One region of the Caballeronia sp. LZ008 genome, then DNA from elsewhere that is predicted to be linked to it. Evidence: riboswitches for the same ligand, from Rfam matches in the RefSeq annotation. Region 1 holds a riboswitch; the other holds the start of a gene.
The links. A riboswitch is a leader RNA that binds a small molecule or an ion and turns the genes downstream of it on or off. The one in region 1 is predicted to bind thiamine pyrophosphate.

Region 1 (7,776 bases):
CGAAGCGCTCGTCCGCGACCGGCTTCCACACGCGCAGGAACGCGATCGTCACGATCAGCGAGACGAGCGACGAAAGCACGTCGGTGAGCGCATAGCTGATGTAGTTCGACGTCACGAACTGCGTCAATGCGAACACGCCGCCCGAGACGAGCAGCACGGGCCAGATACGCATCATGTTGCGAAAGCCCGCGTAGATACCGATCACATAGAAGGGCAGAAAGAGCGCGAAGAACGGCAACTGGCGACCGACCATTTTGGCGAGCGCATCGGTGGGCAGGTGCGTCACTGCGCCGAGCACGGTGATCGGCACGCCGAGCGCGCCGAACGCGACCGGCGCCGTGTTGAAGATCAACGTGAAGGTCAGCGCTTCGAGCGTCGGGAAGCCGAGCAGGATCAAGAGCGAACTCGTGATTGCGATCGGCGTGCCGAAGCCCGAAATCCCTTCGAGCAGCGCGCCGAACGAGAAGCCGATCACGACGAGCACGATGCGCCGGTCGTTCGGCAGGTTATCGACCATCCACACGCGAAACGCTTCGAAGCGCCCCGAGCGTTGGGCGACGTTGTAGAGCAGGATCGCGGCGAAGACGATCCACATGACGGGCCACAGCGCGAACACGGCGCCGGCCGCGACCGAATCGAGCGCGAGCCCGACCGGAAAATGCCAGCCCGCGATGGCGATGACGAGCGCAAGGACTAGCCCCGCGAGCGACGCCTGCCACGCGGGACGGCGCGCCCAGCCGAGCAGCACGAGCACGAGGATGATCGGCAGCGCGGCGACGATGAAGGATGCGAACAGGGAATTGGCGATCGGGGTGAGTAGCTGGTGGAACATCGGGTCTCCTTCGTTCTGTCATGAACCGAAGCGGCGCCAACGCGAAGCCGCGATGCGCGTGGAGTTCGATGTCCGGTCGCCGGCTTAAGCAACCGCATAACGCGCACACTAAGAATAGGGCGCGAAGGGCATGCGTCAAGGCGTGAATGCCCGTCCATTCCGGCCACGGCGTGGCGCGCAGAGGTGAATGGACGTGAAGGGACGCGCCGCTTGCGGGCGCGTCATCGATGCGGATGGAGAAGCACGGACGAGCGCGATCAGCCCTCGGCGACGGCGCTCGGCGCGCTCTCGTCGCGACCGGCCGATGGCGTCTGGCGGAAGACCCACACGGTCAGAAGGCCGAGCGAGGCGAAAATCCACAGCAGGAAAAACACGAAGGCCATCATGTCCGATCCCCCGATACGGAAAAGTGCGCGGAACAACGGTTATCGCCGTTGCGACTCGATGCAGGGAAGCTATGTAGCCAAAACCGTGCCAATCATCTGGCGAATAGTGGCGAAGCCTTGTCGGATAAGGAAAGTGCGCCGGCGCACGATGAAGCGCGTCGTGCGCGCGAGCCCGTGTCGAAAGGAAAATGTTGCAGCAGTGTTACGCGGCAAGGCGACAAACGGCTTTTTGTCTCACCTGGCGTATCGCGGCGCGGCGATCAGTGTCCGCGGCCGCCGCCTCCGCCGCCATGCCAACTGCCGCCGCCGCCGTGCCAGCCGCCGCCCCCATGCCACCCGCCGCCGCCGTGCCATCCGCCACCGTGGTAGCCGCCGCGATAGCCATGTCCCCAGCAGCATCCGCTGCCGCCCCAGTAGCCGAAGCTGAACGAAACCGCCGGATAACCGTAGCCGTAGCCGTAGTACGCCGGATAGCCGTAGTACGGGTAAGCCGCATACGGCGGGTAATACGGATAGGGATACGTCCGGTAGTAGTCGGAGTACGACGAGCCGACGGCGTATTCGTACTGTGGCGGCAAGGTCGCGGATGACGTCGGCGTGGCCGCCGTGCCGGACGCGGGCAACGCAAATTCCCGCTGCGTGTAGGTCGCGCCGACGACAGGCGCGGGCGGATAAGCTGGATAAGCCGGATAACCGTAAGGGTAATAACATCCGCCGAGAAGAAGCCCGGCGGCGAGCGCTGCGGCGGCCGTCCTGGGTCCGGACATGCTGCGGGCGGAAATCATGGCACTGCTCCTTGCGTTACGGCTTGCGGGACGTGGGATCGAATGAAATTGGCCCCTTAAGAAGCAGCTTAGTCGAACGACAACCGGGAGGCGCGCCGCGTGATGTGAAAAAGCATTGCGGCGCGCCTTTATGTAACAGAAATGAAACAGCGGGTCGTTGATGGCGGCGAAACGCGTCCGTTGCGTCGTTCAGACGATGTTCGCGCTACTTCCCGACCTGATTGCCGATAATCCCGCCGACCGCCGCGCCGCCGAGCGTCGAAAGCGCGCTGCCGCCGATCACCGCGCCGCCCGCCGCACCGACGCCGGCGCCGATAGCCGTATCCCGTTGACGCGTGGTCATGTCGCCGCAAGCGGTCAGTCCTCCCAGAAACCCAACGATCATTGCAGCGGCGCCGATCTGTTTGATGATTTTCATGTCGACTCTCCAATTCGAAGATGAGATGAATCGGCTGCGGCTCGGCCGCATTTGCGCCGGTTCACGCACTCAACCAGCAGAAAAGATGCCCGAATCGTCGGATGAACCGCTCATTCAGGCCCGGCAAGGCTTTGCGCCCGGCGCACACATAAAAAACGGCCTGCCGCACGCGCTGTGCGACAGGCCGTTGTCAGCGAGTCAGAAGCTTCAGGTCGGCTGATAGATTTCCGAGCCCTTTTTCACGAACTCGATCGCCTTCGTCTCCATGCCCTTGGCGAGCGCCTCGCTTTCGCTGACACCTTGCTTCGCCGCGAAATCGCGCACGTCCTGCGTGATCTTCATCGAGCAGAAGTGCGGGCCGCACATCGAGCAGAAATGCGCGACCTTCGCGGAATCCTTCGGCAGCGTTTCGTCGTGGAATTCGCGCGCCTTGTCCGGATCGAGACCGAGATTGAACTGGTCTTCCCAGCGGAATTCGAAGCGTGCCTTCGACAGCGCGTTGTCCCGCACCTGCGCGCCCGGATGACCCTTCGCGAGATCGGCCGCGTGCGCCGCGAGCTTGTACGTGATGATGCCTTCCTTCACGTCGTCCTTGTTCGGCAGCCCCAGGTGTTCCTTGGGCGTGACGTAGCAGAGCATCGCGGTGCCGAACCAGCCGATCATCGCAGCGCCGATGCCCGACGTGATGTGGTCGTAACCCGGCGCGATGTCGGTCGTCAGCGGCCCGAGCGTGTAGAAGGGCGCTTCGTCGCACCATTCCAGTTGCAGGTCCATGTTTTCCTTGATGAGCTGCATCGGAACGTGGCCGGGGCCTTCGATCATCACCTGCACGTCGTGCTTCCACGCGATCTGCGTCAGTTCGCCGAGCGTCTTCAGTTCGCCGAGCTGGGCTTCGTCATTGGCGTCGTAGATCGAGCCGGGGCGCAGGCCGTCGCCGAGGGAGAACGAGACATCGTATTGCTTCATGATTTCGCAGATGTCTTCGAAGTGCTCGTAAATGAAGCTTTCCTTGTGATGCGCGAGGCACCACTTCGCCATGATCGAGCCGCCGCGCGACACGATGCCCGTCATGCGGTTCGCGGTCAGCGGCACGTATTGCAGGCGCACGCCGGCGTGAATCGTGAAGTAATCGACGCCTTGCTCCGCCTGCTCGATGAGCGTGTCGCGGAAGATTTCCCACGTCAGGTCTTCGGCCTTGCCGTTCACCTTTTCGAGCGCCTGATAGATTGGCACCGTGCCGATCGGCACCGGCGAATTGCGGATGATCCACTCGCGCGTTTCGTGGATGTGCTTGCCGGTCGACAGATCCATGACCGTGTCGCCGCCCCAGCGAATTGCCCACGTCATCTTGTCGACTTCCTCGCCGATCGACGACGTGACCGCCGAATTGCCGATGTTCGCGTTGATCTTCACGAGGAAGTTGCGGCCGATGATCATCGGCTCGCTTTCCGGGTGATTGATGTTCGCGGGGATGATCGCGCGGCCGCGCGCCACTTCCTCGCGCACGAATTCAGGCGTGATTTCCTTCGCCGCGTCCTTGCCGAACGCCGCCGCGCCGAAGGCTTGTCCGGCGTGCTGGCGGCCCATCATCTTCGCGAGCTTTTCGCCGTTGGGGCCGCTCGTGCGCAGGCTTTCGAGATACTCCGCGCGACGCTGGTTCTCGCGAATCGCGATGTACTCCATCTCCGGCGTGATGATGCCTTGCCGCGCGTAGTGCATCTGCGAGACGTTCTTGCCGGCGAGCGCGCGGCGCGGATGACGGTGCAAACCCGGAAAGCGCAGTTCGGCCGTTTTCGGATCGGCGGCGCGCTCGCGGCCGAACTCGCTCGACAGGCCGCTCAGTTCCTCGGTGTCGCCGCGCTTTTCGATCCACGCGCCGCGCAGCGCGGGCAGACCGCTGCGAATGTCGATCTGCGCGTCGGGATCGGTATACGGGCCCGACGTGTCGTACACGTAGACGGGCGGATTCTTCTCGCCGCCGAAGCCGTCGGGCGTGTCGGATTGCGTGATCTCGCGCATCGGCACGCGGATGTCGGGCGTCGAACCTTCGACATAGACCTTGCGCGAGTTCGGCAGCGGCGCGATGGCGGCGGCATCGACGACGGCGTTTTCCGAGAGGAACTTCGGGTTGGCATTCATGTGCTTGATCTCCTAAGGGACGTTTTTTTTCAGCACGAGCGATGTCGTAGCTCGTGGTGACTCAGGAGCTAAACAGGGAGGAACGAGATGGAAAGGTACGGGTTCGGTTGAAGTGGCGTGGACTGCGGCCTATGGAACCCGAACGCTTCCCTGCGCTGGCATTATCCAGATCAGGTTCAAAGGGTATTTCTCACCCACGCCACACGAAGCGCTTCGTCGATGAAACCGCACGAAACCGCGATGTGCAACGCAGGACCCCCGCGTTAGCAGCCGACACGTTACACCGCGGCGTGGCGTCTTGGCAACCATCCCGAAAATGAGCCGATGGATGCGAGCGCTTACTGCATAATGTCGGGCGCCGCGGATTTCCGGGTTTTCCCGAAGGTCGCGCGGTCCTTCCTCGCGCCATTCCCCTTTGCTTTACGCCATGTCGTTCTGTCTGGTTTTGCCCGTTTTTCTCCGGCGCGCAGCCGTCGCCGCGGAGTGATGCATGTCCGCACTGCCTCCGCCGCGCCTGCCGTTCAGCTTCCCTGACCGTTTTCCGTTTCGCGCGCCGCGCTCTTTCAAGGGGCAGGTCGCGCTTGCACTGACGGTCGTCTATCTCGTTTGGGGATCGACGTATCTCTGCATCCATCTCGCGCTCGAATCTTTTCCGCCGTTGATGCTCGGCGGGCTGCGCAATCTGTTCGCGGGCATCGGGCTATTCTTGATCGCGGTGCATCGCAAGTCGGTGTGGCCCAGCGCGCGGGAAGTGCGCAACGCGGCGATCGTCGGCACGTTGCTGGAAGGTCTGTCGAGCGGGATGATGGCTTACGGCATGCGGACCGTGGGGACCGGCACGGCCGCCGTGATGGTCGCGACGGTGCCGCTTTTCGCGACGATCTTCACCGCGCTCAGCGGACGCGGCGTCGCGAAAGGCGAGTGGTTCGCGGTGGCGCTGGGTCTGCTCGGGATCGTGCTGCTGAATCACGGCGATCCCTCGCCGAGTTCGACGGTCGGCACGCTGGCGATTCTGTGCGCCGCGATCTTCTGGGCGGGCGGCGCGCATCTGGCGACGCGCCTGCCGCAGCCTTCCGATCTGCTGATGTCGACGGCGCTGCAGATCGGTTTGGGCGGATTGATCGCGACGGCGATCGCGTTCGCATCGGGCGAGCGGTTGGCGAGCGTCGGTGTCGGCGCGGGGTTCTCGTTTTTGTATCTCGTCGTGATCGGTTCGATGGCCGCTTATGTCGCGTATAACTTTCTGATACGCAATACGAGCACGATCGTCGCGACGAGTTGTCTTTATGTGAATCCGGTGGTGGCGGTTGGTTTGGGCGCGCTGCTGCTCGGGGAAATCGTCACGCAGTGGACCGTGATTGCGACCGTTGTGATTCTGCTTTCCGTTGGGCTGTCGTTCTGGTTTGATCAGCGGCGGCGGGGGATGGCGTAACGGCGCACTTTCTTCGCACGATGTTTGGAAAAATGCACGACAAACCGGACTCGGCGAATTGAAATCTCGGCAATACCAGATACAAAAATTGCCGAAATCGAGCGCTCGTCCAGAGCGCATCGCACTGGTCAACATACCCATCTAGATGCGACAAAATACTCAGGCATGCTTAATTGCGGCCCTTATGTAACTATTACATAATTGCTCTCACGCAGTCGGGTTTGTCTCTTCTATATAGTTAGGATGACAGATAATTAACTGTGCAGTTTGTCTCCCATTTTTGTAAAGCGATGCACTAAAAGTCGGGCATTTTCGGCCCGGCGAAAGGAGGATCACAACATTGAGCTAACGCAGATTATGGCATTGAGAAAAGACCGCGTTCGGCGAACCTTGGCCGGGAGCCGAACGCGTCAAAACGTACAAACAACGACGTTCTTGTTGTGAGGAAATTATAAATGAAAGTTCAACAGATGCGATTCAAGCCCGTCATGCTGGCTGTCTTGACTACCATGGCAGTTCTAGCGAGCGCCAATGTGTCGGCAGGATCGGTTAACGGGTGGAATAACAGGGTCGGCCCGAATGTGTCCCGTGATGGCACGAACGTCGTCGGCGACAACAACACGGTGTCTCGTGATGGTACCAATATCGTTGGTGACAACAACGACGCTGCGGCGACCGGAACCATGATCGGCAACGGTCAGTCGAACCGCTTGGCAGACAGCGTACTGATCGGAAACGGCGCCAACGCGTATTCAACGGGTGACGAATATTCCAATGATGCACCGGCTGTCGCGATCGGTCTGAATAGCAGTGCGCGGCAGAACAGTATTGCAATAGGTCCGAATGCCACGACCACATACGCAGATGCGATTGCCATTGGCGCAAACACTCGCGCGAGTGCGAACGGGGTAGTGATAGGTATCGATGCCTACGGAGGGGGATGGGACGCCACCGCGATCGGTGCCCAAGCTCGTGCCGACAGTTATGGTCTTGCAGTCGGAGCGAGCGCGAAGGCGTCTGGCGCGAGCCTCGCCATCGGAGCGGGTACGCAAGCCCAAAACGACAGTATTGCCATCGGAAAGGGCACACGAGCATCCGGCCAATACAGCACAGCGTTGGGCAATAATGCGATCGCCGAAGATGGCTGGTTCCCGGTGGCATTTGGCAACAATGCCCATGCGAACGGCAACGGCGCGATTGCGATCGGATATGACGCGCGAACGGACGGACCCTCGATTGCAATTGGCGCCGCTCCTTACGCTCAAGGCGATGCTAGCATCGCGATCGGTCGTTACGTTAAAGCAACGGGCAATGCCGTGACAGCACTCGGGGACAGCGCAAGAGCTACTAATGAAAATGCAACAGCGATCGGCGAAAACTCTGTCGCTGAAGGGTGGGGCTCCGTCGCAGTCGGCGGCGGGGCGAAAGCCGGCGATCACTTCTCCGCGGCGTTTGGTTCGGCGGCGAATGCTTCAGGTTGGTTGAGCATTGCTGCTGGTGGCTACAGCCGAGCAGCGGGTGAAGAAAGCGCAGCCTTCGGTAACGGCTCCTATGCTCAAAATAAATACTCGGTGGCGCTCGGCTCCGGCGCGCAATCAAGCGGTCTCAACTCAGTCGCACTGGGTGCGAACGCAAACGATTTTGGTCAAAGCAATGTGGTCAGCGTCGGTGGAGATTGGGGCTTTTCCCGACGCATTATCGGCGTAGCGAATGGAATTGACGGCAATGACGCTGTCAACATGTCGCAGCTAAACGCGGTGAGTGCCCAAGTCGCGCAGAACACA
Region 2 (7,776 bases), 1.6 Mb from region 1:
TTCCGTTCTGCAACAACGGCTGCCCGGTCAACAACATCATTCCGGACTTCAACGATCTCGTGTTCCAGCAGGACTGGAAGAGCGCGATCAACGTGCTGCATTCGACCAACAACTTCCCGGAATTCACGGGCCGCATCTGCCCGGCGCCGTGCGAAGCGGCGTGCACATTGGGCATCAACGACGATCCGGTCGGCATCAAGTCGATCGAGCACGCGATCATCGACAAGGCTTTCGCCGAAGGCTGGGTCGTGCCGCAACCGCCGAAGCACAAGACGGGCAAGAAGGTCGCCGTCGTCGGTTCGGGGCCCGCGGGTCTCGCGGCCGCGCAGCAACTCGGACGCGCGGGCCATGAAGTCGTCGTGTTCGAGAAGAACGATCGCATCGGCGGTCTGCTGCGTTACGGCATCCCCGATTTCAAGCTGGAGAAGTGGCTGATCGATCGCCGCATGCGTCAGATGGAGGCGGAAGGCGTGTCGTTCCGCACGAACGTGTTCATCGGCAAGGATGCGCTGCCGGAATACATCGCGAATACGGCGAAGGAAACCATCACGCCCGACGAGCTGAAGGAACAGTTCGACGCGGTCGTGATCGCGGGCGGCTCGGAAACGCCGCGCGATCTGCCGGTGCCGGGGCGCGAGCTCGAAGGTATCTACTACGCGATGGAATTCCTGCCGCAGCAGAACAAGGTCAACGCGGGCGACAAGCTGCCGGATCAACTGCTCGCGAAGGGCAAGCATGTCGTCGTGATCGGCGGCGGCGATACGGGTTCGGATTGTGTGGGCACGTCGAATCGTCATGGCGCGAAGAGCGTGACGCAGTTCGAACTGCTCGCGCAGCCGCCCGAGGAAGAGAACAAGCCGCTCGTGTGGCCGTACTGGCCGATCAAGCTGCGTACGTCGTCGTCGCATGAAGAAGGTTGCGAGCGCGACTGGTCGGTTGCGACGAAGCGCTTCGAAGGCAAGAACGGCAAGGTCGAGAAGCTGATCGCCGTGCGCGTCGAGTGGAAGGGCGGCAAGATGCAGGAAGTGCCGGGTTCCGAGTTCGAGATGAAGGCCGATCTCGTGCTGCTCGCGATGGGCTTCACGCAGCCGGTGTCGCCGGTGCTGGATGCGTTCGGCGTCGAGAAGGATGCGCGCGGCAACGTGCGCGCCGCGACCGAAGGCGACAAGGCGTATTACACGTCGGTCGATAAAGTCTTCACCGCCGGCGATATGCGTCGCGGGCAGTCGCTGGTCGTCTGGGCGATTCGCGAAGGACGTCAGTGCGCACGATCGGTGGATGCGTATCTGATGGGATCGAGCGAGTTGCCGCGGTAAGCGTCGCTCGACGCTTCATGCAAAAAGGCCACGCGATTGCGTGGCCTTTTGCTTTTGAGCGCGGACGGGTCAAACCTCCGCCATCGCCCTCTCGATCTCGATCTTGTAATCATGGAACATCGCGACCGACTCGCGATGCGCCACGCTCACAATCGCCGCCTTCGGCAGCCGCTCGACCAGCATGTTGTAGATATGCAGCTCGTTCTCGGCGTCGAGCGCGCTCGTGGCTTCGTCGAGGAACACGAAGTCCGGCTTGTGCAACAGCACGCGCGCGGCAGCAAGCCGTTGCTGCTCGCCCGGCGACAGACTCCGCGCCCAATGCGCGCTTTCCTCCAGCCGATCCGCATACGCCTCGAGATTGCACAGACGCAGCGCGTCGCGCGACTCTTCATCACTGAACGTTCCGCCCGCCGACGGATACGAAAGCGCCGCGCGCAACGTGCCGATCGGCAGATAACTCATCTGCGGGACGAACATCATCTTCGCGTCGACGGGCGCGTCGATCGTGCCGTCGCCGAACGGCCAAAGACCCGCGAGCGCGCGCATCAACGTGCTCTTGCCCGAGCCCGATGGACCGACGACCAGCCAGCGCGAACCCGGCTCGATCGACACGTTCGCCACGCGCGAAAGCGGCGTGCCGTTGGGCAGCGCGAGCATGAGCCCGTTCGTCGTGAGCGACGGCGTGCTCGTGTAGTGCAGGTTGATGCCGCCGCGCTCCGTCGCCGGCGACGTTTCTTCGCGGATATGCGTCGAGCGCATCACGCGCTTGAATTCGCGCAGACGATTCACGGTCGCGCGCCATTCGACCAACGTCGAATAACTGTTGATGAACCACGAAAACGAATCGCTGACCGTGCCGAACGCCGATGAAATCTGCATCAGCACGCCGAACGAAAACGCGCCCGCGAAGTAGCGCGGCGCGGCGACCATGATCGGGAAAATGATCGCGATCTGCCCGTAGAACGACAGCACGAAGGTCATGCGCTTCGTGTACTTCATGATCATCCACCAGTTGTCGCGAATGCGCTGGAAGATGGTCTTTGCGTTCGCCGTTTCGGTCGCGATGCCGTCATAAAACGCAATCTGTTCGGCGTTCTCGCGCACGCGGATCAGGCCGAAACGGAAATCGGCCTCGACCTTCTGCTGCTGATAGTTGATCGACACGAGCGGATGCCCGACCTTCTGGATGATCAGCGAGCCGAGAATCGCGTAGAGCGCGGCGGCCCAGACCATATAGCCCGGAATCGTGATCGGCGTGCCGCCGAGCGAGAAGGTCAGCGCGCCCGCGATGGTCCAGAGAATCGTGATGAAAGTGACGAGCGTGACGAGCGTCGAAAGCAGATCGAGCGAGAGCGAAAGCGTGGTGGTGGCGAAGGATTGCAGGTCGTCGGAAATACGCTGGTCGGGGTTGTCGGCGAGGCGGTCGCGCTCGATGCGGTAGAACGCCTTGTCACCGAGCCATTGTTCCAGAAAGCGGTTGGTGAGCCATTGACGCCAGCGAAACGCGAGCATCTGCCGCAGATATCGACCGTACACCGCGAGCAGGATGTACGCGAACGCGAGGCCCGTGAAGATCAGCAGCAGATGCGGAAAGTCCTTGACGTTCTTGTTCTGCAGCGCGTTGTAGAAGTCGGCGTTCCAGCTGTTGAGCCGGACGTTGATCCACACAACGGTCATGTTGATCGCGATGATCGCGACGAGAAGGCCCCACGCGAAGCCGCGCTCCTCCGACACCCAGTAGGGCTTGATGAGGCTCCACGCCGAGACTTCGTCGGCCTTCTGCTGCGTGCTTTCGGTATGGGTGTTGGTCATGAGCTTCCTGCTGATGCGCCTCGTGGCGCCCGATTGTTACGTCCGCGGCCGGGCCGCGCGCGGCGTTTTCCGGCTCCGCAGATTGTTCCGGGGTTCGCTTAACGCTCACTTAATTTCGGGCGATCGTCCTGCGAACCATGTTCGCGGCATTGTGCCAGAGTGCCGCCGCGCACGATAAAAGGCGGGGAATCCCGGTTTGCAGCGCCTTTGCCTTTCATGTTTTAATGACCCTCGACGAAACAGGGGTGCTTCGCGTGCATCGGCGGCCGGAACGGTCGGCAGCGCGGCGAGGCTGAGAGAGACCCTTTGCACCCGATCCGGGTAATACCGGCGAGGGAAGTTTCCGGAGACCGCGCGAGCCTCGCGCCATTCCTCCAGTCTCTTCCAGTCCTTTCTTCGCGCCCGGCGCGCTTCATGCGCTGCCGAGCCGGTCTCTCCCGCTGATTTCGTCCTCGTGATGTGGCGCCGCGCCAGCACGATCGGGATCGCGTCTTTCGTCTCCATCGTGCAGCGCAGCGTTACGCGTATGGAGACATCGAATTGATGAACAGAATCGATCAGGGCGCCGCGCGCCGGCCGGATTTCGCCGTCGTCGGCGGCGGGCTCGTCGGACGGCTCGTCGCCTGGCAACTCGCGGGCGCGGGCCACGACGTCGCGCTTTACGAACGCGGCGACGCCGCCGGCACGCAGTCGGCCGCGTGGGTCGCCGCCGCCATGCTCGCGCCGCTCGCGGAAGCGGCGAGCGCGGAGCCGCTCGTCGTCGGGCTGGGGGCGGCATCGCTCGAACGCTGGCCTGAACTCATCGCGCAATTGCCCGAGCCGGTTTTCTTTCAGCGCAACGGCACGCTCGTCGTCTGGCACGGCGCGGATCGCGCCGAAGCGCCGCTCTTCGAACGCCGTCTCAAGGCCAATTCGCCCGCCGATCTGCTCGACGGCGGCTTCGTCAAGCTCGCGGGCGCGCAAGTCGCGCAAGCCGAACCGGCGCTCGGAACGCGCTTCGCGCAGGGCTGGCTGCTGCCGAACGAAGGCCAACTCGACAACCGTCAGGCGCTTGGCGCGCTCGCCGCCGGACTTGCCGCGCGCGGCGTGCGTACGCACTGGAACACCGCCGTCGATGCGATGCCCGACGCGCGCTGGATCATCGATTGCCGCGGCCTCGGCGGCAAGCCCGCGTGGCCCGCGCTGCGCGGCATTCGCGGCGAAGTCGCGCGCGTGCACGCGCCGGGCATCGGGCTGACGCGGCCGGTGCGGCTCTTGCATCCGCGCTATCCGCTCTACATCGCGCCGAAGGAGAACGATCTCTACGTGATCGGCGCGACGGAAGTCGAGGGCGAGGACATGTCGCCCGTGAGCGTACGTTCGGCGCTCGAGCTGCTGAGCGCCGCGTTCGCGGTGCATCCGGGTTTCGGCGAGGCGCGCATCCTCGAACTGAACTCGCATTGCCGGCCGACCTTGCCGGATCACCGGCCGGCGATCGTCTGGGACGGGGCGCGGACCTTGCGCGTGAACGGCTTGTACCGGCACGGCTTCATGATCGCGCCCGAAGTCGCGGATGCCGCGTGCCGTCTCGCCGACGCGCTCGCTTCCGGCGATATCGCCGATGCCGAGGCCTTCTCCGATTTCCGCAGCGCCGCGCGCTGGCCCGAACTGCTGCACGGCGAGTTCGCGGTTGCGCCAGCGCTCTAGTCATCAGGAAACAACCATGAACATCCACATCAATCAGCGCGTCTTCGATTTGCCCGACGCCACCACCGTCACCGACGCGCTCGCCGCGTTCGGCGCGAAACCGCCGTTCGCGGTCGCGCTGAACGGCCAGTTCGTCGCGCGCGGCGAACACGCCACGAAAACGCTCGTCGCCGGCGACAAGCTCGACGTCGTGTCGCCCGTCGCGGGCGGCTGAACTCCGAACCGAAGGATCGAACCATGACCATTTCCACCGCCGACGTCCTCACGCTCTACGGCGAGACGTTTCCGAGCCGCGTGCTGCTCGGCACGTCGCGTTATCCGTCGCTGCAATCGCTTTCCGACTCCATCGACGCCGCTCGGCCGGGCATGGTCACGGTCGCGCTGCGCCGTCAGTCGGAGACCGGGGAAGCCGGCTTCTTCGATGTGCTCAAGCGCCACGGCGTCGCGCTTTTGCCGAACACGGCGGGCTGCCAGAGCGTCGACGAGGTGCTCACGACCGCGCACATGGCGCGCGAGGTGTTCGAGACGCCGTGGATCAAACTGGAATTGATCGGCGACGACTACACGCTGCAGCCCGATCCGATCGGCCTCGTCGAAGCGGCGGCCAAGCTGATCCGCGATGGCTTCAAGGTGCTGCCTTACTGCACGGAAGATCTCGTCATCGGCCGGCGTCTGCTCGATGCCGGCTGCGAAGCGCTGATGCCGTGGGGCGCGCCCATCGGCACGGGCAAGGGCGTGACGAATCCATACGGGCTGCGCACCTTGCGCGAGCGTCTGCCGGATGTGCCGCTGATCGTCGATGCCGGTCTCGGCGTGCCGTCGCATGCGTGTCAGGTGATGGAATGGGGCTTCGATGGCGTGCTGCTCAACACGGCCGTCTCGCAGGCAACCTTCCCGCCGCAGATGGCGCGCGCGTTCGCGCTCGGCGTCGAAGCGGGGCGCACCGCGTTCCTCGCGGGCCCCATGGCCGAGCGCGACAGCGCGCAGGCGAGCACGCCGGTCGTCGGCATGCCGTTCTGGCATCAGGACGGAGGCGCGGCATGAGCTTGTTGAATCGTGAAGTGTTCTGGCCGCCGGCGGACGAGCTGACTGAAGTCGCCGAGCGGATTCGCGCGCGTCTCGGCGAATGGCCGACGGCGGAAACGCGCTGGCGCATCTGCCTGACCGCGCCGGAATCGCCGCAGGCGAGCGACATCATCGTGTTCAACGAGCCGCACGATGTGGCCGCGAACGGCGCCGCGGCAATCCTCGAAGCGCATGGCGATCGCGTCACGCTGCGTCGTGGCGACGAGCGTTTCGCGCTCGAAGGCGAATGGTCGGATGATTGGCTGTCCGCGCTCGCCGCTTTCCTCGACTGCAATTTCGAGCCGCACGACGCGCTGACGCTCGCGCTCGCCTGGCGCGCGGGCGATGAGAACAAGGACGACGCGTGGCCCGTCGAATTCGCGACGTTTCCGCGTGTCGCCGATCTGCCCGCCGCGCCCGAAGGCGGATTCCCGGCGTGCCCCGATCGGCTCGGCCTGTATCCGGTGCTGCCGAGCGCCGACTGGGTCGAGCGCGTGCTCGATCTCGGCGTCCGCACGACGCAACTGCGCCGCAAAACCGCCGACGCCGCCGACTTGCAGCGCGAAATCTCGCGCTCGGTCGAGGCGGGACGTCGGCATGACGCACAGGTTTTCATCAACGATCATTGGCGCGAGGCGATTGCGGCGGGCGCGTACGGCGTGCACCTCGGACAGGAAGACGTGCAGACGGCCGACCTGAACACGATTGCAAGAGCCGGCGTGCGGCTCGGTCTGTCGACGCACGGCTATTACGAGATGTTGCGCGCGCTGCACTTCAAGCCGAGCTACCTTGCGCTCGGCGCCGTCTTCCCGACCACGACGAAAGTCATGCCGACCAAGCCGCAAGGGTTGGCGCGCCTGTCGCGCTACGTGCAACTGCTGTCGGGCCGGGTGCCGCTTGTCGCCATTGGTGGAATCGACGCCAAGGCGATGCCGGGCGTGCTGGAAACCGGCGTGCGCAGCGCGGCGGTCGTGCGCGCGGTCACCGAGGCACCGGACACAGCCGCGGCGGTTTTGTCACTGCAAAAAATGTTCGCAGGTCAACGGTGAAAAGTCCCAAAAGCAAGGGGATACACGCCTAGGCAAAGCACCGATTGCGCGCAGGCCCTATAATTCGGCCTCTTGCGCCAACGGAATCTCTTACCCAGTGCCTGCTTTCTCCGAGACTCTGCTAGAGCTACGCGACGTCGACTTCGGCTACGGCGACCGGCTCGTCCTGTCGAACCTGAACATGCGATTCACGCGTGGGCAGGTGGTCGCGGTCATGGGCGGCTCAGGCTGCGGCAAAACCACGACCTTGCGTCTGGTCGGCGGTCTCGTGAAGGCGAGTCGCGGCAAAGTCATGTTCGACGGACAGGACGTCGGCGCCCAGACGCGCGACGGTCTGTACGCGCTGCGCCGGAAGATGGGCATGCTGTTCCAGTTCGGCGCGTTGTTCACCGACCAGACGGTGTTCGAGAACGTCGCGTTCCCGCTGCGCGAACACACGGACCTTCCGGAAGCGCTGATCCGCGATCTCGTGCTGATGAAGCTGAACGCGGTCGGCCTGCGCGGCGCGCGCGATCTCGCGCCGTCGGAGATTTCGGGCGGCATGGCGCGCCGCGTGGCGCTCGCCCGCGCAATCGCGCTCGATCCCCAGTTGATGATGTACGACGAGCCGTTCGCCGGCCTCGATCCCATTTCGCTCGGCATCACGGCGCAACTCATCCGCACGATCAACGACGCGCTCGGCGCAACGTCCATTCTCGTTACGCACGACGTACCGGAATCCTTCGCGATCGCGGACTACGTGTATTTCATCGCGAACGGCGGCATTCACGCCGAAGGCACGCCGGCGCAACTGCGCGCATCGCAGGATCCGACCGTGCGCCAGTTCATCGACGGCACGCCCGACGGCC

Region 2: another riboswitch for thiamine pyrophosphate. It lies ahead of QCE49_RS11840 (FAD-dependent oxidoreductase); the one in region 1 lies ahead of thiC (phosphomethylpyrimidine synthase ThiC).

The regions. Positions count from the first base shown of each region.
Region 1 covers NZ_JARUXK010000001.1:932,092-939,867, forward strand. Annotated here, with positions in the region: gene QCE49_RS04370 (L-lactate permease) at 1-832, opposite strand, end outside; gene QCE49_RS04375 (hypothetical protein) at 1,090-1,218, opposite strand; gene QCE49_RS04380 (hypothetical protein) at 1,479-2,003, opposite strand; gene QCE49_RS04385 (glycine zipper 2TM domain-containing protein) at 2,209-2,388, opposite strand; gene QCE49_RS04390 (hypothetical protein) at 2,411-2,641, shown strand; gene thiC (phosphomethylpyrimidine synthase ThiC) at 2,629-4,560, opposite strand; TPP riboswitch at 4,690-4,830, opposite strand; gene QCE49_RS04400 (EamA family transporter) at 5,051-5,992, shown strand; gene QCE49_RS04405 (YadA family autotransporter adhesin) at 6,448-7,776, shown strand, end outside.
Region 2 covers NZ_JARUXK010000001.1:2,540,951-2,548,726, reverse strand. Annotated here, with positions in the region: gene QCE49_RS11850 (glutamate synthase subunit beta) at 1-1,316, shown strand, start outside; gene QCE49_RS11845 (ABC transporter ATP-binding protein/permease) at 1,386-3,128, opposite strand; TPP riboswitch at 3,360-3,484, shown strand; gene QCE49_RS11840 (FAD-dependent oxidoreductase) at 3,672-4,814, shown strand; gene thiS (sulfur carrier protein ThiS) at 4,831-5,028, shown strand; gene QCE49_RS11830 (thiazole synthase) at 5,052-5,858, shown strand; gene thiE (thiamine phosphate synthase) at 5,855-6,928, shown strand; gene QCE49_RS11820 (ABC transporter ATP-binding protein) at 7,026-7,776, shown strand, end outside.